3 regions of the Clostridium lapidicellarium genome follow, and region 3 is predicted to be linked to each of the others. Evidence: riboswitches for the same ligand, from Rfam matches in the RefSeq annotation. Region 3 holds a riboswitch; each other region holds the start of a gene.
The links. A riboswitch is a leader RNA that binds a small molecule or an ion and turns the genes downstream of it on or off. The one in region 3 is predicted to bind S-adenosylmethionine.

Region 1 (8,416 bases), on a different contig from region 3:
AATTGAAGGATATTTTAAAAAAGAAGGAAAAAGTTGAACACAAATTGGCGCTTTTGGATGATCTTGAAAAATTGTTCAAAGGTAAAAAGTTTGTTGAATTTGTTGCAGGCAATCAGCTTAAATATATATCTCTGGAAGCAGACAGAAAATTGAGGGAAATTACCTGCGGAGCTTATGGCCTGGAGGTTGATGAAAACAGCAGATTTTTTATAAGAGATTATAAAAATGGGGGCAAAAAGAGAGATGCATCCACTTTATCGGGAGGTGAAACTTTTGTAACTTCACTGTCGCTGGCACTTGCATTATCTTCACAAATACAACTGAAAGGCAGGGCACCTTTGGAATTGTTCTTCCTAGATGAAGGCTTTGGTACACTGGATGAAAATTTGCTTGAAATAGTTATTGATTCACTGGAGAAAATTCACAATGATAGATTGTCTATAGGTATAATAAGCCATCTTGATTCTATAAAGGAAAGAATGCCTGCAAAGCTTATAGTTACTCCGGCCGAGTCTGGCATGGGCGGAAGTAAAATCAGGATAGAACTGGATTGATTTTAAGACTTAGGGATACGAAATGATGAGCTGGAAAAAATACAATTATAGATTATAATTAAAGATATAATTAGGAGAAAATAAATGGAAGAGGATTATAAGGATATCAAGGTTGCCGAAAAAAGAACTAAAGTGAATATTGCAGTATATGTATTTTTATCCCTGTTTAAACTTTTTGTAGGATATATTTTTCATTCCAGGGCTCTCTTTGCAGATGGTATCAATAATTCTACTGACATAATAGCTTCACTTGCCATTGTTATAGGGCTTAAAATATCGAGAAAACCTGCCGATGAAGATCATGCCTACGGCCATCTGAGAGCACAAACCGTATCTACATTGGTTGCCTCTCTGATAATGATAGCTGTTGGAGTCGAGGTCTTTTACAATTCCGTATATTCGGCTGTATTTTTCAAGACCAAGGCCCCGGATATGATTTCTGCAGTGGTTTCCATTTTATGTACCATATTGGTATATGCAGTATACAGGTATAATAAAAAGGAGGCAGTTAGAATTAAGAGTCTTGCTCTGATGGCTGCGGCAAAGGACAATCTTTCGGATGCGTGGGTCAGCTTGGGTGCTGCCTGTGGAATTATAGCCTCGCAGTTTGGATTGACATGGATAGATCCGCTGGCGGCAGTAATAGTGGGCATATTGATAATAAAGACGGGCGTAGGAATTTTTAAGGAATCCGCCAGCAGCCTGACAGATGGTTTCGACAGCAAACAGCTGGACAGCATAATTGCAAGTATAAATCAGATTGAAGGTGTAAAAAGTGTTGAGGATATAAAAGCCAGAGTGCATGGAAATAATATTTTACTTGACATTGTAATAGACGTCAGCGCTGGACTTACTGTACTTGAAAGTCACAGAATAACCGAAAAGATAGAGAGTATGTTGAAGGCGAAATTTGAAATAAAATATGCAATTATACATGTGGAGCCGTATTTGAAATAGAAGATATGTAAATATTGAAGTTTGAGATTAAAATATGAAATGTGGTAAATTTTTGTTATAATGAGAGTAGTTGAAGGGGCGTGATATTGTGAAAGATAAGGGATTTTTTAAGAAGTTTGGAGAATATGCTCTTTACATTATTTTGGCTATTGGACTGGCATTTGTATGCAAAAGTTATGTCTTTGCTCGGGCTGATGTAATAGGACCTTCCATGCAGCCGACTTTTAACGATAAGGATATTATATTTATGGAAAAGATAAGTACTGAAACTGGACATATAAATAGAGGCGAAGTGGTTGTTTTCAACTCTCATGATGAAAATGGAGACAACTATATAAAAAGAGTTATAGGAATAGCCGGAGATAGAATTGGGATAAAGTCCGGAAAGGTTTATTTAAATGGAAAAGTTCTCACTGAAAATTATCTTCCGGAAGAAGTTGTAACTGAAGGCAATTCAGCTGCCGCGGAGTATATTGTGCCCAAAGGTTATGTTTTTGTGCTTGGAGATAATAGGGAAAATAGTACTGACAGCAGAATAATAGGGCCTGTAAATTTGAAGGATGTTAAGGGACATGTGATTTTAAGAGTGTATCCTTTTAAGAATATGAACTATTTTAAATAATTACAAATGGAATTTGTTAAATTGATATTTGTGTCTTGCACTTTAAATTTTATAATATATAATTAAATTCAAGGAGGCAATATTATAATGGATAAGATTTCAAGCTTTACTGTTAATCATTTAAAATTGATACCTGGTGTTTATGTTTCTAGAAAGGATAGATTTGGAGATGTGGTTTTGACTACATTTGATATAAGAATGACGAGCCCCAATGACGAACCTGTTATGAACACTGCTGAGGTTCATACTATTGAACACCTGGGGGCAACTTTCTTGAGAAACCACAGTGTTTATGGAAAGAAAACCGTATATTTCGGACCTATGGGCTGTAGAACAGGATTTTATCTGATCCTACATGGAGATTACAAGTCAAGGGATATTGTGGACCTATTGGTGGAAATGTATAAGTTTATATTAAATTTTGAAGGAGATATACCAGGTGCTGCGCCAAAAGATTGCGGGAATTATTTGGATATGAATCTTCCCATGGCTAAGTATTGGGCAAATAGATTTCTCAAGGAAGTTCTGACGAATATTTCAGATAAAAGGCTTAACTATCCAAAGTAATCGTGTAGAAAATTTATATTAAATTTTACTTGATTAATTGGAATTTATGTAGTATCATCAAAATATAAATTATATTGAATGTGATGATGGGAAGAGTAGATTACACAATGCTATTTTAGAGAGAATTTCCATGTGGTGTGAGGAAGTCCTAGCGGGAGGTGATTGAAGTGCATCCTGGAGCACTGAGTCGAACCTGAGTGAAGTAGATTTCAGCGGGTACATCCGTTAAAATGTTGAGGTATGATTGTACCAATAAGAGTTTTATTTTATTTATCGTATTTTTATTTTGTGTATATGCGATTTATATTATATAAACAGAGTGGAACCGCGGGAACAAGCTCCTGCCTCTGTACAGAGGCAGGAGCTCTTTATTTTTCAAAATTCCGGAACTTGAAAAATATCAAATAAAATTTCAAAGGAGATTTTTATTATGGAAGTTTTTGACGACATAAAGGAAATGATAGGTAAAACACCCATACTGAAGCTGAATAGATTTAATTTGAAGGATGGAATCAATGTATATGCTAAACTTGAAAATTTCAATCCTGGCGGCAGTGTAAAGGACAGAATTGGATATTATATGATAAGACAAGCAGAGAAGGCGGGGAAACTTAAGAAAGGTTATACTATAATTGAAGCTACAGCAGGCAATACCGGACTTGGTATTGCAATGGGAGCCTTGAATAGGGGATATAAAGTGATATTTGCGGTACCTGAAAAATTTTCTGTAGAGAAACAGGTTCTTATGAGAGCACTGGGGGCGGAAATTATCCACACTCCGGAAAAGGACGGGATGAGGGGTGCCATTGAGAAATCCCGGGAACTTTTAAAACAAATACCAAATTCCATATCTCTGGGTCAATTTGAAAACAACGATAACCCTGAGGCTCATTATCTTACTACGGGGCCTGAAATATATGAACAGCTAAAGGGAAAGATTGATTATTTTGTTGCAGGAGCGGGAAGTGGTGGAACTTTTACGGGTGTGGCAAAATATCTAAAGGAAAAGGACAGCAGTATAAAGGCCATACTGGCTGATCCGGAAGGATCTACCCTGGGCGGCGGCACTGAAGAGCATGGGTATGCCATTGAAGGTATAGGAAATGATTTTTTACCTGATACTATGGATTTGAAGCTTGTGGATAAAGTTATAAAGGTAAATGATGAAGAAGCTTTTTTGCTGGTAAAGGATTTGGCGAAAAAAGAGGGGCTCATAGTTGGTTCCTCTTCAGGAGCAGCACTTGCAGCAGTATTGAAATTGGCCGATACCATAGACAGGGGAAATATAGTTACTATATTTCCAGATAGGGGCGACAGATATTTCAGCAAAAACTTATATGAATAATAAAAAATTTCTATTGACAAAATGGATAAAGAATTGTATATTGAATATAAGTTAAATATAAATAATTTATAATATTTATAGGTTTTCTTATCAAGAGAGGCGGAGGGACTGGCCCTATGATGTCCGGCAACCGGTTGTACAAATGCAATTGTACAATTAATGGTGCCAATTCCAGCAGGTATTACCTGAAAGATGAGAGGTAGCGGAATTTATACTTCCTGTGATTTCTCACGGGAAGTTTTTTTTAGCAATCGATCAATAAATCCATATAAAATTAAATAGTGTAATTCTTATCGAGAGTGGTTTGAGGGACTGGCCCTATGACGCCCGGCAACCTGTATATATAGTTTTTGTATATCACGGTGCCAATTCCAGCAGGTATTACCTGGAAGATGAGAAGCAGTAGAAATCTATATGCCTTCTCACATATAGATTTTTTTATTATTTGGAGGTTATAAATAAAAATGGACAATTATAGAAGCAGTAGATCATTAAAAAAGGATCTGAAGAACAGACATATTCAGATGATAGCTATCGGAGGAGCCATAGGTGTAGGATTGTTTTATGGATCTGCAGATGCTATTAAAACTGGTGGACCTGCCATAGTTTTGGCGTATCTGATAGGTGGAATATTTATCTTTTTCATTATGAGAGCTTTGGGGGAGCTGGCTGTTGACGAACCGAATTCAGGATCTTTCAGCGCCTATGCTACGCGTTACCTGGGAAATTTTGCAGGATTTTTTTCGGGCTGGACATATTGGTTTCAGGCTACTGCTACTGTCATGGCAGAGCTCACTGCCATGGGAGTGTACGTCCAGTTTTGGATCCCTCAATTTCCCAAATGGATCACCGCACTCATATTTTTATTGATACTTGTTGCAGTTAATTTGATTGGTGTTAAAATGTACGGAGAGTTTGAATTCTGGTTTGCACTTGTAAAAGTTGTTACAATAATATGCATGATTATTTTTGGAATGCTCATCATATTATTTGGGTTTAATAACGGTGGACAATCTGTTGGATTTTCTAATTTACAGAAAAATGGAGGATTCTTTGCCACCGGATTTAAGGGATTTATGCTTTCGTTTGTGTTTGTGACTTTTGCATTTGGTGGAGTGGAACTTATTGGCATAACGGCAGGAGAAGCACAGAATCCGAAAAAGTCCATACCCAAGGCCATCAATGACGTATTTTGGCGAATACTTATCTTTTATGTAGGTTCTGTTTTAACAATGTTGGCACTTTATCCGTGGAATAAAATAGGATTAAACGGAAGCCCTTTTGTACTGGTATTCTCTAAAGTTGGTATCCCTGCAGCTGCTTCATTTATAAATTTTGTAATTCTGACAGCTGCTCTTTCCGGAATGAACAGTGCCTTGTATATAAACGGGAGAATGCTTTACAGCTTGGCATTGAACAACAATGCTCCCAAAATATTTGGAAAACTGAATGAATCCGGGGTACCTTATGTAGGTACACTCTTTAGTATAATTGTGGCACTGATTGCGGTAATTTTAAATTATTTTATGCCAGAAAAATTTTTTACATATATTTCCTCGGCAACGACCATAGCTATTTTAACTGCATGGGGTACCATACTTGTAACCCAGTTGAAATTTCGCAGGGAAAAATCCAGAAAAGATGCTGAGATTGAATTCAAAATGCCTTTTTACCCTGTTTCTTCATATATTACCATAGCTTATCTTTTAGCTATTGTTGTCACGATGGGATTTCTGCCTGCTACTCGGGTTGTACTTTACATTGCACCTGTATGGGTGGTGTTGATGGTGGGAATATATAAATTACTTCACGGCAAAAAATCAAAATTATCATATGCAAATGAAAATATTAAATAAAAAATAAATTGGAGGAATTAAAATGAGTAGATTATTTACATCAGAATCAGTTACAGAAGGACATCCTGATAAAATCTGTGATCAGATATCAGACGCAGTACTAGATGCAGTTCTTGAGCAGGATAAGTATGGCAGAGTAGCTTGTGAAACAGTCGTAAATACTGGACTTGTGCTACTGGTTGGGGAGATATCTACCAAAGCTTATGTGGATATACCAAAGATAGTTAGAAAAACCATTGCAGAAATAGGATATACAGGTTCGAAATTTGGGTTCGATGCCAGTACCTGCGCTGTCATAACATCCATAGATGAACAGTCTTCAGATATTGCACAGGGGGTGAATAGATCCCTGGAGGCAAAACGAGGAGAAGAAGATGATATAGAGGCTATAGGTGCAGGAGATCAGGGAATGGTATTTGGGTTTGCCACAAATGAAACTCCGGAATATATGCCGCTTCCAATATCACTGGCCCATAAACTTTCAAGAAGATTGGCTTATGTCAGAAAGAAGGGCATTATTCCCTATCTGGGACCGGATGGCAAAACCCTTGTCACGGTAAAGTATGAAGGCGAAAAACCTGTCAGTGTGGATACAGTTTTAGTATCTTCACAGCATGAGGAAAATATAGGACACGACCAGATTGAAAAAGATATAATAGATAAGGTCATAAAGGAAGTACTACCTAAAAAGTTTATAGATAATAATACAAAATATCTGGTAAACCCTACAGGCAGGTTTGTAAAGGGGGGACCTGAAGCTGATTCGGGGCTTACGGGAAGAAAGATAATAGTAGATACCTACGGCGGATTTGGAAAACACGGCGGCGGAGCTTTTTCAGGCAAAGATCCTACAAAAGTTGATAGATCCGGAGCTTATGCAGCAAGGTGGATAGCTAAGAACCTGGTAGCAGCAGGCACGGCAGATAAGATAGAAGTTGAAATTGCCTATGCAATAGGTGTGGCGAGACCTGTATCCGTAAGTGTGGATACTTTTGGGACAGGGAAAGTGTCTGATGAGAAAATAGTCAATATAGTAAATAAAATATTTGATTTAAGGCCTGCTGCTATCATAAGGGATTTGGATCTCAGAAGGCCAATATATAGGAAAACAGCTGCCTATGGACACTTTGGAAGAACTGATGTGGAATTTCCTTGGGAGAAGCTCGATAAAGTGAGTGAAATAAAAGAGGAATTGAATAAAGTTTTTGTGTACTCTTAAATACTGTGAATTTTTTCGTGAAAGGTTGACCAGAAATACTGGAGGCCAGACAAGCTAAATTTTTTAGCTTGTCTGGCCTTTTTATATTTTAATTGTTTAAAAAAAGGAGATAATAGAATATGTCTATAAATTTTGCAAGAAGTATTGAGGAAAAGACATTTGAGCATCCTTGTTATAACTGTATTGCCCATAAATATGCCAGAATGCACATACCTGTGGCTCCAAAATGCAATGTGAGCTGTAATTTTTGTAATAGAAAATATGATTGTATAAATGAATCCAGGCCCGGCGTTACAAGTGAAATTTTATCTCCGAAGGATGCGAGGGATAAATTTAAAATAGTAAAAAACAGTGTAAAAAACCTAACTGTGGTAGGCATAGCAGGACCGGGAGATCCTCTTGCAAATTTTGAAGAAACCAGGGAATCCATAAAACTTATAAAAAAAGAGTGCCCGGATATTACATTTTGCCTTTCTACAAATGGGTTAATGCTGCCGGCTTATGCCGGCGAACTGGTAAAATTGGGAGTCACTCATGTCACTATAACTATAAATGCCGTGGATCCCCAAATAGATGCACAGATTTATAAATATGTGAATTACAGGGGAAATACTTTTGTGGGGGTGGAAGCAGGCAAGATCTTACTTCACAACCAGCTGTCGGGGCTTAGATATCTTGCAGGGGAAGGTATTGTGTGCAAGATAAATATTGTAATGATAAAGGGAATCAATGATGCCCATATTCCTGAAATAGTGAAAAAAGTCAAAGAATGTGGTGCATATATGACCAATATAATGCCGCTTATACCTGTAAAGGGAAGCGTATTTGGGAACAGGGACACTGTAGATGAATACGAATTGGCAGATATGAGGAAAAAATGTGGCAAGTATCTAAAGCAGATGTATCACTGCAGACAGTGCAGGGCAGATGCCATAGGAAGCCTTGACAGGGATGTATCAGCCCAGTTTAGAAATTACAATAAGAATATAACTACTATTGACAAACCTGAGGAAATCCATAAAAATGATAGTGGGCACAGAAGTTACAGATTTGCAGTTGCCAGCAGTTCCGGAGATTATGTAGATGAACATTTTGGACATGTATCTGAGTTTTATGTATATGATGTGTCGGACGATGACATTAAATTCCGTGAGAAAAGAAATGTGGAGATGTACTGCAGAGGTCCTCAGGAATGCAGCGGACATGATGATAGAATATCCGGTGTTATGAAGTGCATAGAAGATTGTAATGGGGTACTTGTACTGCGTATCGGCTTTGAACCTGTAATTAAACTTC
Region 2 (8,416 bases), on a different contig from region 3:
GTGCTTTTAAATGGGAGTAGATAGGTGCTGGTGTGCCTGCCGGTCTTCAAAACCGTGTTGCCGTGCTAAGACCACGACGGGTGGGTTCGATTCCCACATATTCCCGCCAGTTGATATAGCTTAAACCATTGAATTTACTCAATTTGATTACATATTTTAAAGGACTTTTATAACAAAAAAATGTTATAAAAGTCCTTTTTTGTATCAAAAAAAACTGTTTTGCGGTTATTGTGATTTAAGTAATTTAGAAATACACAGATAGATTATTATCCGTGTATTATAATCATTATTTTAAGTCTTTGATTTGATTTTTTAGTATATTAAAGTATTTGCGTGTAGGTACATTTAATTGAAAAATCTAGGGGTGAAAATCCCTGGAATGAGGTTTAATGCAATATAAGTTTAGATACTGGAGATTTATGGATTAGTGTAATGGATATGTTACTAATGTTACCGAATTTATTAATATGAAATGTTATAATATCCATACAACTTAACTTTAATATGATGTTGAAGGTGATTTTGTTGAAATTAATAGCAATAAAGGTGCATATGGTTAACTGGCTAAAAAATATGGCTTATGGTTCCAAACCAACCGTTAGTGGGTATACAGCTGCTGGACACTGCCCTAATTTTGCCACTCATTGCTGTTTAACATGTGATAGATGTTGGAAAAATTATCATGGTAAGAAATAATTTTGCTTGGATTGTGTATATCCACTAGGATAAGCACTGTTAATTGGCGTTTATTCTCATTTTATTCATAAAATAATTGGATTTGTTGCAAATAGTTAATTAATATGGCACCAAGTTGTAATAGAAACCATGTATACTTATAAGTGTCCTGAGGGAATAAGCCTTAAAGAAAATGAAAATAATTGCTTTATATAAAAATATTATTGGTAATTACTATTACTGGTGTCTGCGGTTGCAGGGCACGTTAAATTTAAATGCAACCGCCAGCAGATTCTTTATAAAATCGATCTCCCTTAAGATTATACAAGATAGGCATCCTAAATGGTGGGTGCTTATTTTGCTTGGAGGAAAATAAAAAATAATGGAAAAGAAAAATAAATAAATTATTCGGATACATGAATGAGCGCCAGATGTCATACAAAAATGTAAGAATAGAAATGAAATTCAAAATGAACGGTGTGGACAAATACTTTACAGGTTAAAAACAGCATAAAAATGCCGTAAAAATTTATAAAATATCATACAGTTAATAAAGATAAACCTGAAAAAGAAAATAACAAGTAACTTTTGGAAGAAGTTACTTGTTTGTATATGGGTTCTTTCTCGTATAGCATGATTTTGTGAATTTACAAATTCTCTGTAATTATTCACTCGCACACTCTATTATTATATTATAGCTGGAACAAAAAATACACTCATTTATGGTATTTTTATTAATTTGATAATTTTCGTGCAAAATAATGTGATTATTTAGCCATGAGCTATTATCTTGGTTCAGGCTATTTTTATTTATTATTTTGCATAAATTAAATTAGTTTATCGGATTTTTCTCTCATCTCAAGCTGAATTTGCGCAGGCAATTGTTGATATATTTCTTTTATATAATCTTTGTCGGTTATAGCTTCGTAAATTGATTTTGAAAGAATTTCAGTAAATTGTTTTTTAGTCAGATCAGATACTTTTTTAAATTTGAATGAACTGACAACAGATTGAACAGCTTTATTTATAGAATTTCTGAGCATAAATACATCACCCCACTTTTAAAAAATAATTCTAGAAAATAGTGTGGAAACCTTTGGGAGATAATGTAATTGTCATAAACTTTTGTTTTGAAATGATTATGGATTTCTATAGTTGTTGATGCTATAATTTTTATATTGGTAAGAAATATAGTAAAAAATGATGCAAGAAAGGTGGACTAAGCTTTAGTAAAATTTGCTAAAGGTAAAATATGAAGGTAAAAAGAGTGAAGGGCAGTACGTTTTGTATCGACACGGGGATGACGTATATACCTTTTTATAAGATCAATGAAAGGGAAATTATCATGCTGGATACGGGATGGGCAGGAGAAAGAAGAGGGATAAATGAAATCCTTCAAAGGAATGGTTTTAAAGTCAAAGGTATAATATGCACTCATGGACATATAGATCATGTGGGAAATAATTCATATTTGAAGGAAAAATATGGATGCAATATTGCTATGCCAGCCTATGAGGCATTTATATGCAGCTCTGCAGTAAATTTAAAACTTTATTATAATAATCAGACGTTATCCGATATAAAAGAACATTTCGGGAGTATGATCTGTAAAACGGATATTATGATTTTAAACCACCAGCATTCGGTGTCTGTAGGTGGTGTTGAATTTAAAATTATTCATACACCAGGTCACAGTCCCGCACATATATGTATTATTACTCCTGATGATGTTGCATATCTTGGAGATTCTCTCATAGGTTATGAAGTCATGAAAGGGGCAAAAATGCCTTATGCTTATATACTTACTGAAGATTTGAAAAGCAAGAAAAAACTTTATGGTTTAAATTTCAGTGAATACATAGTGGCTCATAGGGGGATATTTGACAATATTACAAAACTCGTGGCCGACAATATAAATTTTTATAAAACCAGGGTGGAAAAAATATACGATATAATAAGCGGTTCCATGACAATGGAAGAGATTATGAAATCTGTTATAAAAAAATTCAAACTGCATGTAAACAGCAAGTATAAATATGCCGTTATGACAAAAATGCTCGAGTCCTATGTACAGTATCTGGATGAAATGGGAGTCATAAAATTGGGTGTGGATAATGGGGCCCTTAAATACTCAAAGATAAAATATACGGACTGAAATTTTGTTTTAATTACTTTATTGGAGATGACATGAAAATTTATAATGTCATCTCCCTGTTAATTGAAAATGAATTTATGTCATTTTTTTTGAACTACGAGCAGATTATAACCATTGTAATTTGCATCCGTAGAAATTATTTTGTTTCCCTCTTTTTTTACACTTTGCGGAACATTGTTTATAGGGTCGCCGTCATCTAGGTAAAATCCTACTTTTTGTCCGGATTTTATCTTGGAAAGTTCTATCTTTACTTTTACAAAGTTCATAGGGCATTTTACCCCTCTCAGATCCACAATTTTGAAATCTGAAGTTTTATTCCGGCTGTTAACTTCACAGCTGTTTTCATTTTTTTCTTTTGGAAGTGTTATTTCCAGCTTCCCGTTCAGGGATTTGTACATGGCCTCTACTTTGTTGTAGAGATATTCAACTTCAGGTGCTTTAGATGATATGTCATTTGTCCCGTCAATTTTATAGTCTATAAGATCCTGAAACAATTTTTTAATTGAAGATTTGACATAGCCCGTTTCTATAAAGTTCCTGTTGAATTCTTCAAATATTTCCCTGTCTTTGTTGGAATCCACCCCTCTGAGTACCAGAAGAGTCCTTGCTGAAGACAATGCGGAAGAGTATAGATCTGAGTTTTGTTTTGTATTCTTGTACCTTTCCAGTGATGATTTTGCATTTGACAGATCAAGTTTTATGATGTCCATTACACCCGAACTGCATTCTCCAGGTCCGCGGCCTTTCAGTGAAAATTTTTCACAGGCTCCGAAATCAAAATATATATCCGGATCTTCAACAAATTTATCCACATTGGTGTATTTGTTTATAAGCTGTTGTATGTCTTCGGATTTGTTGCCCAAAAAATCATAAAAATTTTCATGCCCGGAATTTAATTTCAGTTTGGCAAGCTCATATATGAATAACGGTACTTTCTTTACAGGAACATCCCCATAATCATCCCCCATTCTGGCTATATTTGATCCCACTTTACCTCCAAAGGATATGGAATACATAGGTACGAGCCCATTTTTCGTACGCTTGGCTCTTCCATGAAGGCCTATGGCACCTTTTTCATGCTGGGCACAGGAATTTGGACAGCCTGATATAAACAATCTTGGCAGTGCATCTCTTAATTCAGATGAGGCACCTTCAAATTTTTTCTTTATGGCTTTTAAAAGATTTTGTGAAAGACATAATCCAAGCTGGCAGGTGGAGGCGCCAACACAGGTTACAGAATTGTCTATATTGTATATGGAAGTAAAGGTACCCGTTATTTTTATGAGGTCTTCAGCATCTTTTTTCTTTAAATCCCTTATAAAAAAGCCCTGGGTATTTGTGACCCTGATGGATATTTCATAGTTCAATTTTTCTATAAAATCAAAGACTTTATTTAAATTTTCCACTTTTAGATTCCCACTTTGAGGATGAATGTAAACAGAATAATAACCTTTCTGTTTCTGTGGGAACAGTACATTTCTGAATTTCCTGTCTACTTTTATATCTCGGACTATTTTAGCATCAGAATGCAGTATAAATTCATTTTCATCCACTTGTATGTTGAGATCGCCTTTTTTCTTTAATTTGCGTATTTCCCCTTCTAATTCTTCAACAAATTTTTTTCCACCTAATCTCATGAGTATGAATCTTATTCTGGCTTTGTTTTTGTTGGTTCTGTCTCCCTCTGCTTCAAATACGTTTTTAAGACCCTGTATATAGTAGAGTATTTCATCTGCAGGTATAAAATCACTTAATTTTAAAGCTACTCTTGGGCTTCCGCCGAATCCTCCGGCTCCATATACCTCAAAACCTCTTTTGTCATTCACTATTTTTGCAATAAAACCTAGATCTGATATGGTTACATTGCCTGTATCTTTTGAGCTGTTGGAAAAGCCTATTTTGTATTTTCTGGGCATATTCATGGTAGTTGGATCTTTTATGAGATAGTTAGTAGCTGCCTTCATGTAAGGTGTCACGTCAAAGACGTCATCTATTGAAACACCTGAAAGAGGGGAACACTCCACGTTTCGTACGGTATTTCCACCAGTGCCCTTTGTTATTATGCCAACTTCTATAAGAGAATTTAATATTGGATAGGCATCTTTTAAATCCACACTTTGAAATTGAATGTCCTGTCTGGAGGTGAATTTCAATTTACCTTTTGAATATTTTTCGGCCAACTTGCTTATATGTTTGAACTGCTTTAAGGATATGACCCCTCCCGGTATCCTGGTTCTTACCATGTAGGTTTCTTTTTTCCTCTGTTCATATACCCCCATGGAAACCCTGAAGGCTTTAAATCTTACGGGATCTATTTTATCATTTAAATATTCTTCAGACTTTTCTTTTATGTCTTCTATGGATTTGTAATGATCTTCATTTATTTCTATCATAATTTCACTCCTTTTTAAATTATTTTGTATTCAGGTTTTTTAACATTTTTGTCCTTGTCAATTTTAAATAAGTTAAATACCGGCTTTTCTTTTTCAAGAGATAAAATTCCATATAATATTTTATCATCAAAAGCGAGCCTTTTATCTTCTTTGGATGGTCTGGAAGGTGAATACGGGTGGGAATGATAATTTCCAATCATACTGAGCTTTGCAGTTCTCATAAGTTTTACAGCTTTGAACTGTTCGGCGGGATCCATGGAAAAATGCTTACTGCTGTGATCCTTATTCGTCAAAACATATATTTTTTTTATGAGAATATCTTCGCCGTGGTTTAATCCTGCAAGATAACCACAGCATTCATCTGGAAATTCATTTCTGGCCTGCTCTAAAATTTTTTTATACTGTAGTTTGTCTATATATATCATAACCGTCACTTGCTCGATTTCTCTGTTTTAAGATCACAAGCAGCCTGCTTATAGTCTATCAATTTTTTTATCGTGGGGTGATCACCGCATACTTTACAGCTTTTGTTTTTAGATACCTTTATTTTTCTAAACTCCATTTTAATCGCATCGTAAGTTAAAAGGTATCCGGCAAGATTGCTTCCAATTTTGAGTATGTACTTGAGAGCCTCTGTTGCCTGAAGTGTTCCTATAATTCCACCCATTACGCCCAGAACACCTGCTTCCCTGCAGCTTGGGACGACATTTGCTGGAGGCGGCGATTGAAAAATACATCTGTAGCATGGAGTGCCATTATCAGGTATGTAAGTGGTGAGCTGTCCTTGAAATCTTATTATTCCCCCGTGGGAAAATGGTTTCTTGGAAAATACACAGGCATCATTTATTAAAAATTTGGCTGGAAAATTATCTGTACCATCTATTATGAAATCATAGTCCTGATCTTTTATTATATCCAGTATATTGTTTGAATTTACAAGCTCATTATAAGTTATTACATTTACATCCGGATTCAATTTGTTTATGGTTTCCTTTCCGGATTGAACCTTGGGTTTTCCAACGTCTTTTGTCTGGTGTATTATCTGCCTTTGAAGATTTGAAAGATCAACTACGTCTCCATCTACGAGACCCAAAGTCCCCACTCCTGCAGCGGCAAGATACATTGCAGCCGGCGCTCCCAAACCTCCTGTACCTATTATGAGAATTTTTGAGTTCAAAAGTTTTTCCTGGCCTTCTACACCTACCTCAGACAGAATTATATGTCTTGAATATCTTTCTATCTGATCTTCGCTAAAATCCAATGTTTCCACCTCCCATGAAGTATAAAAAATCAATCTTGTCATTTTCTTTTAAAACAGTACTGCTGAAATTGTTTCTGTCCACAAATTCATCGTTTAACTGTACGGAAACCATATCCGGCATTTTTACATTTTCTGTTTTTAAAACTTCTGTTACAGTCACCCCTTTCTTTATGTCCTTGCCTTTTCCATTAATTGTTACTTTCATAGTACCCTCCTTATTGATGAATATAGGATTTTATCTTTTAACCGTTTTGGGAAAAAGACTTTATATTTATATCTTAAGACTTTGACAAAATAAAAAACTTTCCTGTTTTATAATTTACAAGAAAGTCATTTTATAATTTTCTCATCTTTCAGGTAAATTATATAACCTGTTGGAATTGGCACCTTTGAAATAATCAGGTTGCCGGGCGTCATAGGGCCAGTCCCTCTGCCTCTCTTGATAAGAATTCAATATTTAATTTATTAAATACTAACACATTTAAAATAAAATTGTCAATAAACGTAAAAATCATATTGACAATTTTGAGAAAGTGGTATATTATATAAAATAATTCAATTTCTAAAACTTATGAGAGGAAAGAGTAGATAGAGGAATTTAGTTTAAGCGAGTCCGGGGCAGTGAGAGCCGGGTGCTGTAGCCTGTATTGAATGGGTCTTCGAGGTGCCCTGCGAAATGATAGTAGCAGGAGACGGTAGTCTACCGTTAAAAAGACAGGGTATCGAGTAAAATCCGTACCTGAATGAGATAGTTTGTAAATAGGTGGTACAGCGAAATTTTGCATTTCGTCCTTTTGGATGGAATGCTTTTTTTGTTTATCAAAATCTATTTTTCAAATTAATAATGGGTGGCACCGCGGTCATTTCGTCCCAGTTTGTGGATGAAATGGCCTTTTTGCATTTAATATCAATTTATTTGGAGAAAGGTGGTAAAATGATAAATTTGTCTGAAGGGGAGTTTTGCAGTTATAAAAACTTGAAGAAGAATTTTCCGCTGTTCATGAAAAGCAGCGGGGATGAGACGACTCCTATAAGTATTTATTACAGTTTAGCCGGAAAAAATAAATTTCTGCTTGAGAGCATACATTCTGAAAATGAGATAGGCAGGTATTCTTTTATAGGTGTGGATCCATATATGAAAGTGAGAAGTTGTGGAAACGACATATGTGTGGAAAAAAAAGGTTCATTAGAGAAAGTGAAAGGAAAAGTACTTGATTATATTAGAAAATATTTGAATGTTCCCTATGAGACTTTAGGCCTTTCCATTCCGTTTACAGGAGGGGCAGTAGGGTATGTGGGATATGATATTGCAAGGCAATACGAGAAGCTGCCTGATGAAAATAAAGATGATATTCAGACTCCGGAATCCTATGTGATGTTTTATAAAAAGTTTATCTGCTATGATCATTTCAAACATGAAATTTATTTCATTTACAATTTTATGAAAGGGGATAGTGTGACTTATCATGAGGTAGAATTTCAGCTGGAACAGTTAAAAAATATGGTAGGCAGGGGAAATTCATTTCATGAACTTGAGGGAAAAAATGCGGCAAAACATGTTACTTCCAATGTTACGGAAGAAAGATACTGCAAAATGGTGGAAAAGGCCAGAGAATATATAAAGGCAGGCGACATATTCCAGGTGGTTTTGTCCCAGAGGCTGAAGTCAAAGAGTATTTCCGATCCCTTTGACGTGTATAGAAGGCTCAGATCTGAAAATCCATCCCCTTATCTGTTCTATATTGATTTTGGAGAATTTAAGATAGCAGGGTCGTCACCTGAAAGTCTTGTATCTGTGAAAAACGGAAGAGTGACCACCAATCCCATAGCGGGCACAAGACCAAGGGGTAAAAATGTAAAGGAGGATATAAAACTCAGGCAGGAACTTTTAAGTGATGAAAAAGAGAGAGCAGAACATGTCATGCTGGTGGA
Region 3 (8,416 bases):
ATAGATTTCAACACTACGGATGTTTATTTCAGCACAATCGTTACAGGTATTGTTTTTGCACTTGCGTTTATTTTATTGTACTGGCATATGGGTCTTGAAATAAAAAGTTTTATATATGGTGGAATATTAAGCGGTCTATTTTTTACAATTATAATATTTGTCACAAGAGGTGGAATGGGATGGGGTGACATGGAAATATGTCTTTTTTGTGGGTTGTTCTTAGGGCTTAAATTGTCTTTTGCAGCGATCTTTTTGTCTTTTATGCTGGGTTCAATTGTAGGCTTAATTTTAATTTTATCAGGTAAAAAATCAAAAAAGGATTATATACCTTTTGGGCCGTTTATTTCAATATCTTCAATCATTGCTATATTCTTGGGAAGAAATATAGTAAACCTTTATGTTATTTAGGGAACATCACGAATTGCTTAAATAATAAAATATTGTTATAATATAAACATAATTTTCAGAATTGACAAAAAATTTTTAAGAGGGGGAAATTATGGAATTCAATCATTTATACAACCCATATAAAACGTCTACAGCTATGTCCTATGGGAAAAATGGCATGGTGGCCACTTCACAGAACTTTGCAGCAGAAGCCGGATTTGAAATTTTAAAAAATGGGGGAAATGCAGTGGATGCCGCCGTGGCCACAGCAGCTGCATCCACTGTATGTGAACCGACTTCCAATGGAATCGGGGGAGATGCTTTTGCAATAGTATGTTACAGGGGGAAACTTTATGGCTTAAATTCCAGCGGCCCGTCTCCAAGAAATATATCTATAGACATATTAAGAAAAAAAGGATATAAACAGATGCCGAGATTCGGATGGGAAACTGTAAATGTCCCCGGAATCCCCGCTGCATGGTCGGCACTGTGGAAAAGGTTTGGAAAACTTTCTTTTAAGAATCTCTTGACACCTGCCATAGAATATTCGGAAAAAGGTTATCCTGTAACTCCAACTGTTGGACGCCTTTGGGAGAAATCCTACAGGGAATTTAAACACTATCTAAAAGAGGATAAATTTAAATATTGGTTTGAAACTTTTGCACCTGAAGGAAGGGCACCGAGAATAGGAGAAATTGTGACCTTAAAGGATCACGGAAAAACTTTAAAAATTATAGCCGAGACACTGGGAGAAGATTTTTATAGAGGTGAACTGGCGGAAAAAATAGATGAATTTTCAAAAAATACCGGAGGATATATAAGAAAAGAAGATCTGGAAAAATTTCATCCTGAATGGGTAGAACCTATAAGTACAGATTATAGGGGATATGATGTATATGAAATGCCTCCCAATGCTCAGGGAATAACTGTTTTGATGGCACTTAACATATTAAAGGGATTTAAATTTGAGGGAAAAGATTCTGCTGATACTTGTCACAAGCAAATTGAGGCCGTAAAATTATCTTTTGAAGATTCTTTAAAGTATATCACAGATGCGAAAAAGATGAAAAACAATATAGAAGATTTATTGTCAGAGTCCTACGCGGAGGAAAGAAGAAAGCAAATAGGGAAAACTGCTTTTATGCCGAAGATATACAAAAATATGGATGGAGGAACTGTTTACATCGCCACTGCAGATGGTGAGGGAAATATGGTTTCTTATATACAGAGCAATTACATGGGTTTCGGTTCCGGATTGGTTGTACCTGGGACAGGCATTGCCCTGCACAATAGAGGAAATAGTTTTTCGCTTGATCACAATCATATAAATTCTCTTGAACCTGGGAAGAAACCATACCATACCATAATTCCAGGATTTTTGATGAAGGATAATAAACCGGTAGGGCCTTTTGGGGTTATGGGGGCATTTATGCAGCCTCAGGGACATATCCAGGTTCTGATGGATATTATTGATTTTGGATTGAATCTTCAAGCTGCATTAGACTCTCCAAGGTGGTTCTGGACTTCGGGGAAAAATGTAAAACTTGAGAAGCAGTTTCAACCATATCTGGCAGAAAGTTTATATGAAAAAGGTCATTATGTAAATTATGAAATTAATACCGATGTATTTGGGAGAGGACAGATAATATTCAGAAATGAAGCTGGAGTTCTATTCGGAGGCACAGATTGGAGAGGCGACGGCGTTATATACTCCTGGTAAACAATTTGATGCCAAAATAAATTGTGGAGACAGATTTGTTTTTGTACAGATCTATCTCCGAAGTGTAAAAGTTGTAAATATTTTTAAGAATGCTGCCTGTTAAATTCATCTTTTATTTCATTCAACCTGCCTTTATCTGTAAGAAGAGTGAGACCTGTTAATGCCAATGCCTTGGCTCCAATTATAAGAGCTTCGTCTCCCTGTTTTGATATGGCAGCTTCCCTGAATTGAGGAGTGTGAGCCGCTAATTTGCTGCTGCCTATTTTTATATGTGGATGAATAGTGGGAACTACATGGCTTACATTGCCTGCATCTGTCGAGGCAAGCCCTTCGGGAATTTCGTCTATAAAGTTTTCCCCGATCAGGTTTAAATTTTCTTCAAATATTTTATCAAACGTATTATTGACTAGAAAATTGTCTATTTTATTTTGAAAAAAGCTTATGTTGACTTTAGCGCCTGTGATAAGAGCTGCTCCTCTGGCGACATTTTTAATTCTTTCTGTTACTTGATTGCAGCTACTCCGTTTGGAGGCACGTATGAAAAACTTAGCTTTAGCATAGTCTGGGACAATGTTTGGTGCAGATCCGCCGTCGGTTATAATGCCGTGTATTCTCACGTCGCTTGTAACGTGCTGTCTTAAAGCATTTATTCCATTAAACAACTGGATTACCCCGTCTAAGGCATTTATCCCTTTTTCAGGACAAGCTGCTGCATGTGCGGCTTTTCCTTTAAATTCAAACTGAATTGGATCATTTGCCAGGGATTTAACTGTTCCATAATTGTTATTGGAAGGATGAATCATCATGCATGCATCTACGCCTTCAAATAGATTATGCTTTACAAAGCTTGCCTTTGCACTGCCGTTTTCACCGCCTTCTTCGGCAGGAGTGCCAAATACCACAATTTCTCCACCAATTTTATCTATAAGTTTCGACAGCGATATAGCTGCAGCTGTACTTGCTGAAGCTATGATATTATGACCGCAAGCATGTCCTAAGTTGGGAAGCGCGTCATATTCTGCTAGAAGTCCAATAACCGTACCAGGACCTTTACGAGATTTTTTTCTCGCTATGAAAGAAGTTGGATGTCCGGCTAAAGCTTTTTTTACAAAAAAGCCCTCTTTTTCCAAAGTATCTACAAGTAATCCGGAAGAAAAGATTTCCTGATTTCCTATTTCAGGATGGTCGTGTATTTGATGGCTCATATCTATATAGACATCCCTCTTGTTTTCAATTTCATTTATTATATCCTTTTGGTAATCCTTGATATATCCTGTTTTCATGAATAATCCTCCTCTTTTTTGAACATAAAAAAATCTTCTTTGAGATAAAGAAGAGATGGATGATTCCCTTCTCATCTTTCAAGTTTGTAAAAACAAACCTGCTGGAATTGGCACAGTATCTTTTTAAAACAAAGTCTGTTGCCGAGGTTTCAATGGGCCTGTCCCTCCACCTCTCTGGATAAGAATTTTTTATTAAATTTATCAATAATCATAATAGAGCTTTAAATGAATTTTGTCAACAAAAAAATTTATTTTGAATTAGATATTGACATAATGAAAATAAGTTGTATAATCTAGCATATAAGGTAAGTCACAAAAATTTAACATATCCTTATCGAGAGAAACTGAGGGACTGGCCCGTTGAAGTTTCAGCAACCACATATGTCTGTTATGTGATGGTGCTAAATCCAGCAGAACGTTGTTCTGAAAGATGAGGAAAGGTATAAAAACCCTTCCGAGGGTTTTTTTATTCCATATATCCCCTTCTTTTGGAAGGGGATATATTATTTTATTCAAAAGCTATTATTTTAAAAATATTGGTAATATTCATTCGGTAATACAAATGCATCTTGATATATGAAATTACTGTTTCTAAAGGAGTGAAAAGAATGATATGGCTAAAGAATATCAACAAAGTTTATAAGAATAAAACCGGTAAGGTTCAGGCTTTAAAAAATATCAACCTGCATGTTAAGGCGGGTGAGATCTTTGGAATTATAGGATATAGTGGGGCAGGAAAGAGTACCTTGATTCGCTGTATAAATCTGTTGGAAAAACCAACTTCCGGAGAGGTGATTGTAAATGGGAAAAATCTCACTCATTTATCCTCCAGGGATCTGAGAAAGAGTAGAGAAAAAATAGGAATGATATTTCAAAATTTCAATTTGATGAAAAATAGAACTGTATTTGAAAATGTAGCCTATCCGCTGAAGGGAAAGGGATTTAGCAAAAAAGACATACAAAAAAAGGTAAATAACCTTTTGAAATTGGTTGAATTAAGTGACAAGATAAAGATGTATCCATCACAGTTAAGCGGTGGACAAAAGCAGAGAGTCGGGGTTGCAAGGTCCCTGGCCAATGATCCAGAAGTGCTTTTATGTGATGAGGCCACATCGGCTCTGGATCCGCAGACAACTCAATCGATTTTAAAGCTTTTAAAAAGTATCAATGATAGATTGAAATTGACCATAGTAGTTATAACTCACCAGATGGAGGTAGTAAAAGAAATATGCCAGAGAGTGGCTGTTATAGACTCTGGTGAAATAGTGGAACAGGGAAATATAATAGATGTGTTTACGAACCCCAAAGCTCCTATAACTAAAAAATTTATATCTTCTCTGTTCCATTATGACAAAATATATGATTTTCTCAGGAAAGAAAATTCTTTGGGAAAATTAAAACAGATAACCGAGGGGGAAAGCATAGTTAAAATATCTTTTACAGGCCAGAGAACTGCCCAAGCCTTTATTTCAAAAGTTTCCCGAAAGTTTAAGGTAGACGCCAGTATACTATTTGGAAATATAGAGATTATCCAAAATGTTCCCATAGGAAATCTGGTTGTGGAATTAAACGGCACAACTGAGGGAATAGACAGCTCGATAAGATATCTAGAAGAAAATAATATAAAGGTGGAATACCTGGATGAAAAAAAGGACAATGTCAAATTGAAAGTTGGCAACAATTAATCTTTGAGGTGATAAAATGAGTGAATTTCTAGCAAAAATAGCGCCAAATCTAGTAAATCTATATCCTGAAATGATAAAAGCAATATTTGAAACATTTTACATGGTGGCCATTTCGGGAATTATATCGACAATAGTCGGGACAATAATGGGAATAACATTGGTTGTGACAAGAGAAGGGGGCATATTGGAGAATAAAGTTGTCAACAGTATACTTGGCAAGATAGTAAATATCTTCAGGTCCATACCATTTATTATCCTTCTTGCGGCCATAATTCCCCTCACAAGGCTTTTGGCAGGAACTACCATAGGCACAAAAGGTGCTTTAGTACCACTTATATTCGGGTGTACGCCTTTCATTGCCAGACAAATTGAATCGTCACTGCTTGAGGTGGATAATGGAGTAATTGAAGCAGCACAGTCAATGGGTTCAGGTCCTTTTGAAATAATATTCAGGGTAATGCTCCTCGAAGGATTACCTGGAATTATTCATTCCCTTACAATAACAGTTATAAGCCTTATCGGTCTGTCCGCTATGGCCGGTACTGTAGGAGGGGGAGGTCTTGGTGATTTTGCTATACGTTATGGATACCAGTATTTTCAAACAGATGTCATGGTAGCTACTATAATTGTGCTTTTGATTATTGTAAATGTCATTCAATTCATAGGAGATACTTTATCAAGATTGACAACACATTAAGTTTATGAACTAAGGGAGGTCTTTAACAATGAAAAAATTTTTAGGATTATTTTTAACAATTGTATTATCTTTGGGAGTTTTGGCAGGCTGCGGTTCAAGCAGCACAGGACAGGCTACTGGCAGTAATAAAAAGCAGGTGGTTAAAATAGGTATAACCGGTGATGATCATAAAATCTGGGATAAGGTCAAACAAAATCTGGCAAAGGAAAATATTGATCTGCAAATTGTAAGTTTTACAGATTATGTACGTCCTAATATGGCACTTTCCGAAGGAGAAATTGATTTGAATTCATTTCAGCACTATGCGTACCTCAATAAATTTAAATCTCAACACAATCTGAAAATCAGTTCTATAGGTGAAACTGTACTCGCACCACTCGGCGTATATTCAAAGAAAATAAAATCTCTTAAAAATATCAAGGAAGGTGCAAAAATAGCTATCCCCAACGATCCTACAAATGAAGGCAGAGGGCTGAACTTGCTTCAGAATGCAGGCTTGATAAAATTGAAATCAGGAGTTGGACTATTGCCTAAAATTCAGGATGTGGCGGAAAATCCAAAGAAAATTCAATTTGTAGAACTTGCTGCAACTCAGATTCCAAGAACGCTTCAAGATGTTGATGCAGCCATAATAAACAGCGGTGTAGCCATAGATGCCAAGCTTAATCCTGTCAAGGACTCAATTTATCTGGAGAATGTATCAAGTAAAAATGCAAAACCATATATAAATGTAATTGTAGCTAGAGACAAGGACAAAAATAATGCTACTTATAAAAAAGTAGTCAAAGCTTATCAGACTGATGAGATAAAGCAGCTTATAAAAGAAACCTACAAAGGTGCAGAAGTTCCTGTCTTTTAGAAATAACTAATATTGATCCGCCGGCATATAATCATGGCCGGCGTTTTCTTTATCCTAATATAAATCCAATAATCACTTTCGTGCGCCTATACATATCGGTGACTTATATTTTACAAATATTTTATAATTATTTATAATAATTTTAGGCGGAGGAGTATGTTCCCGCCAATATTATGACACCTTAAACTATGAAAAAAGAGGTAAACATTATGGATTTGAAAGAGTTAAACCCAGAGGACGTGGTCTTTGCACTAGATATAGGGACGAGATCTGTAATAGGCACTGCAGGTATAGTTAAAGATAAAAAATTCGTTGTAATATCCGAATACTATGTGGAACATGAAAAAAGAGCCATGATTGACGGACAGATACACGATGTAAGTCTTGTGGCTAACGCGGTAAATGCAGTGAAAAATAAAATAGAAAAGGATTTACATATAAAATTGGAAAATGTGTCAATAGCTGCTGCAGGAAGATTTTTGAGAACTGTGTCCGTAAAGGAAGAAATGAAAATTGACTATAATAAGGAAATAGACAGAAATACTATAAGAAGTCTGGAATTGACTGCAGTAAAATCTGCAGAAAAAAAGGTGAATGAAGATACGAAAGGAAGGCTGTATTGTGTTGGATACAGTGTAAAGGGGTATTATCTGAATAACTACCTCATAGGGAATCTTATGTATCAGAGAGGGGAAAAAATATCGGCGGAGATTATAGCTACATTTTTACCACGTTCCGTAATTGACAGTTTATATTCCGTCATGGAAAAAGTGGGACTTCAGGTGGTGAATTTGACTTTGGAGCCTATAGCGGCTATGGAAGCTGCCTTACCCCAAAATTTGAGACTTTTGAATCTGGCTTTGGTTGATGTTGGGGCGGGAACTTCTGATATAGCTATAAGCGACAAGAATACCGTGAGTGCATATGGCATGGTACCTCAGGCCGGCGATGAAATTACTGAAATAATATCGCAAAAATATATGGTGGATTTCAATAAAGGTGAAAAAATAAAGAAGCAATGTGGTAAAGTGAAGGATATAACTTATACAGATGTTCTAGGAATGGAAAATAGAATTGCTTCCAAAGATGTAGTGAAGCTGATAAGTCCTGCCGTAAAGAAAATAGCAGATGAAATTGGTGAAAGCATTGTGGAATTGAATGGAGGAAGGTCGACCAGTGCGGTTTTTCTGGTAGGAGGAGGAGCGCATACTCCCAAGTTGAAAGATTTTATAGCTGAAAAATTGAATCTGCCGCTTAACAGAATTGCAATAAAGGACAGACATTCGGTACAGGACTGCGTCTGCAGGGACAATTCTCTTGGAAGTGCAGGGGTGACGGTTTTGGGTATAGCTTTGGTTTCTATAAGGAGATTGGGACATGGATTTGTAGATGTTATTCTGAATGGAAATGTAGTGAGTCTGTTTAATTCCCATAACCATACTGTAATGGACGTCATGCTGCAGGCCGGTGTAGATCCCGGTAATCTTATAGGTAAAAACGGTCAAAATATAAGATTTGTACTAAACGATATTAAAAGGGTGGCTTTTGGAACCCTGGCTTCCAATGCCGAGGTAACTATAAACGGCTTGAAAAAGACCATGGATGATAAGGTTAAAGAAGGAGACAACATAGAAATAAAGTATGCAGTAAATGGTAAGAAAGCTGCACCTAAAATTACAGACTATGTACAAAAAGTTTATTCCATAAGTTTTTTTGTAAACGACATAATAGAAAATTTAGAACCCCTGGCATATATAGACGGAAATAAAGTTAAGATTGACAGTT

Region 1: linked by a shared signal. The riboswitch ahead of AB8S09_RS13415 (amino acid permease) and the one ahead of AB8S09_RS04385 (M20 family metallopeptidase) in region 3 are both predicted to bind S-adenosylmethionine.
Region 2: linked by a shared signal. The riboswitch ahead of thiS (sulfur carrier protein ThiS) and the one ahead of AB8S09_RS04385 (M20 family metallopeptidase) in region 3 are both predicted to bind S-adenosylmethionine.

Annotation. Positions count from the first base shown of each region.
Region 1 covers NZ_JBGFFE010000025.1:8,083-16,498, forward strand. Annotated here, with positions in the region: gene AB8S09_RS13390 (SbcC/MukB-like Walker B domain-containing protein) at 1-554, shown strand, start outside; gene AB8S09_RS13395 (cation diffusion facilitator family transporter) at 639-1,511, shown strand; gene lepB (signal peptidase I) at 1,600-2,133, shown strand; gene AB8S09_RS13405 (S-ribosylhomocysteine lyase) at 2,221-2,700, shown strand; gene AB8S09_RS13410 (PLP-dependent cysteine synthase family protein) at 3,131-4,045, shown strand; SAM riboswitch class I at 4,130-4,244, shown strand; SAM riboswitch class I at 4,333-4,444, shown strand; gene AB8S09_RS13415 (amino acid permease) at 4,510-5,901, shown strand; gene metK (methionine adenosyltransferase) at 5,924-7,120, shown strand; gene nifB (nitrogenase cofactor biosynthesis protein NifB) at 7,240-8,416, shown strand, end outside.
Region 2 covers NZ_JBGFFE010000004.1:107,153-115,568, reverse strand. Annotated here, with positions in the region: tRNA gene AB8S09_RS04960 (tRNA-Sec) at 13-109, shown strand; gene AB8S09_RS04955 (hypothetical protein) at 1,503-1,718, opposite strand; gene AB8S09_RS04950 (MBL fold metallo-hydrolase) at 1,928-2,830, shown strand; gene AB8S09_RS04945 (ferredoxin-like domain-containing protein) at 2,911-5,223, opposite strand; gene AB8S09_RS04940 (M67 family metallopeptidase) at 5,238-5,648, opposite strand; gene AB8S09_RS04935 (HesA/MoeB/ThiF family protein) at 5,654-6,484, opposite strand; gene thiS (sulfur carrier protein ThiS) at 6,474-6,689, opposite strand; SAM riboswitch class I at 6,828-6,933, opposite strand; gene trpE (anthranilate synthase component I) at 7,419-8,416, shown strand, end outside.
Region 3 covers NZ_JBGFFE010000003.1:158,818-167,233, reverse strand. Annotated here, with positions in the region: gene AB8S09_RS04395 (prepilin peptidase) at 1-408, shown strand, start outside; gene AB8S09_RS04390 (gamma-glutamyltransferase family protein) at 500-2,107, shown strand; gene AB8S09_RS04385 (M20 family metallopeptidase) at 2,191-3,390, opposite strand; SAM riboswitch class I at 3,459-3,575, opposite strand; SAM riboswitch class I at 3,719-3,827, shown strand; gene AB8S09_RS04380 (methionine ABC transporter ATP-binding protein) at 3,999-5,075, shown strand; gene AB8S09_RS04375 (methionine ABC transporter permease) at 5,092-5,772, shown strand; gene AB8S09_RS04370 (MetQ/NlpA family ABC transporter substrate-binding protein) at 5,801-6,631, shown strand; gene AB8S09_RS04365 (cell division protein FtsA) at 6,841-8,416, shown strand, end outside.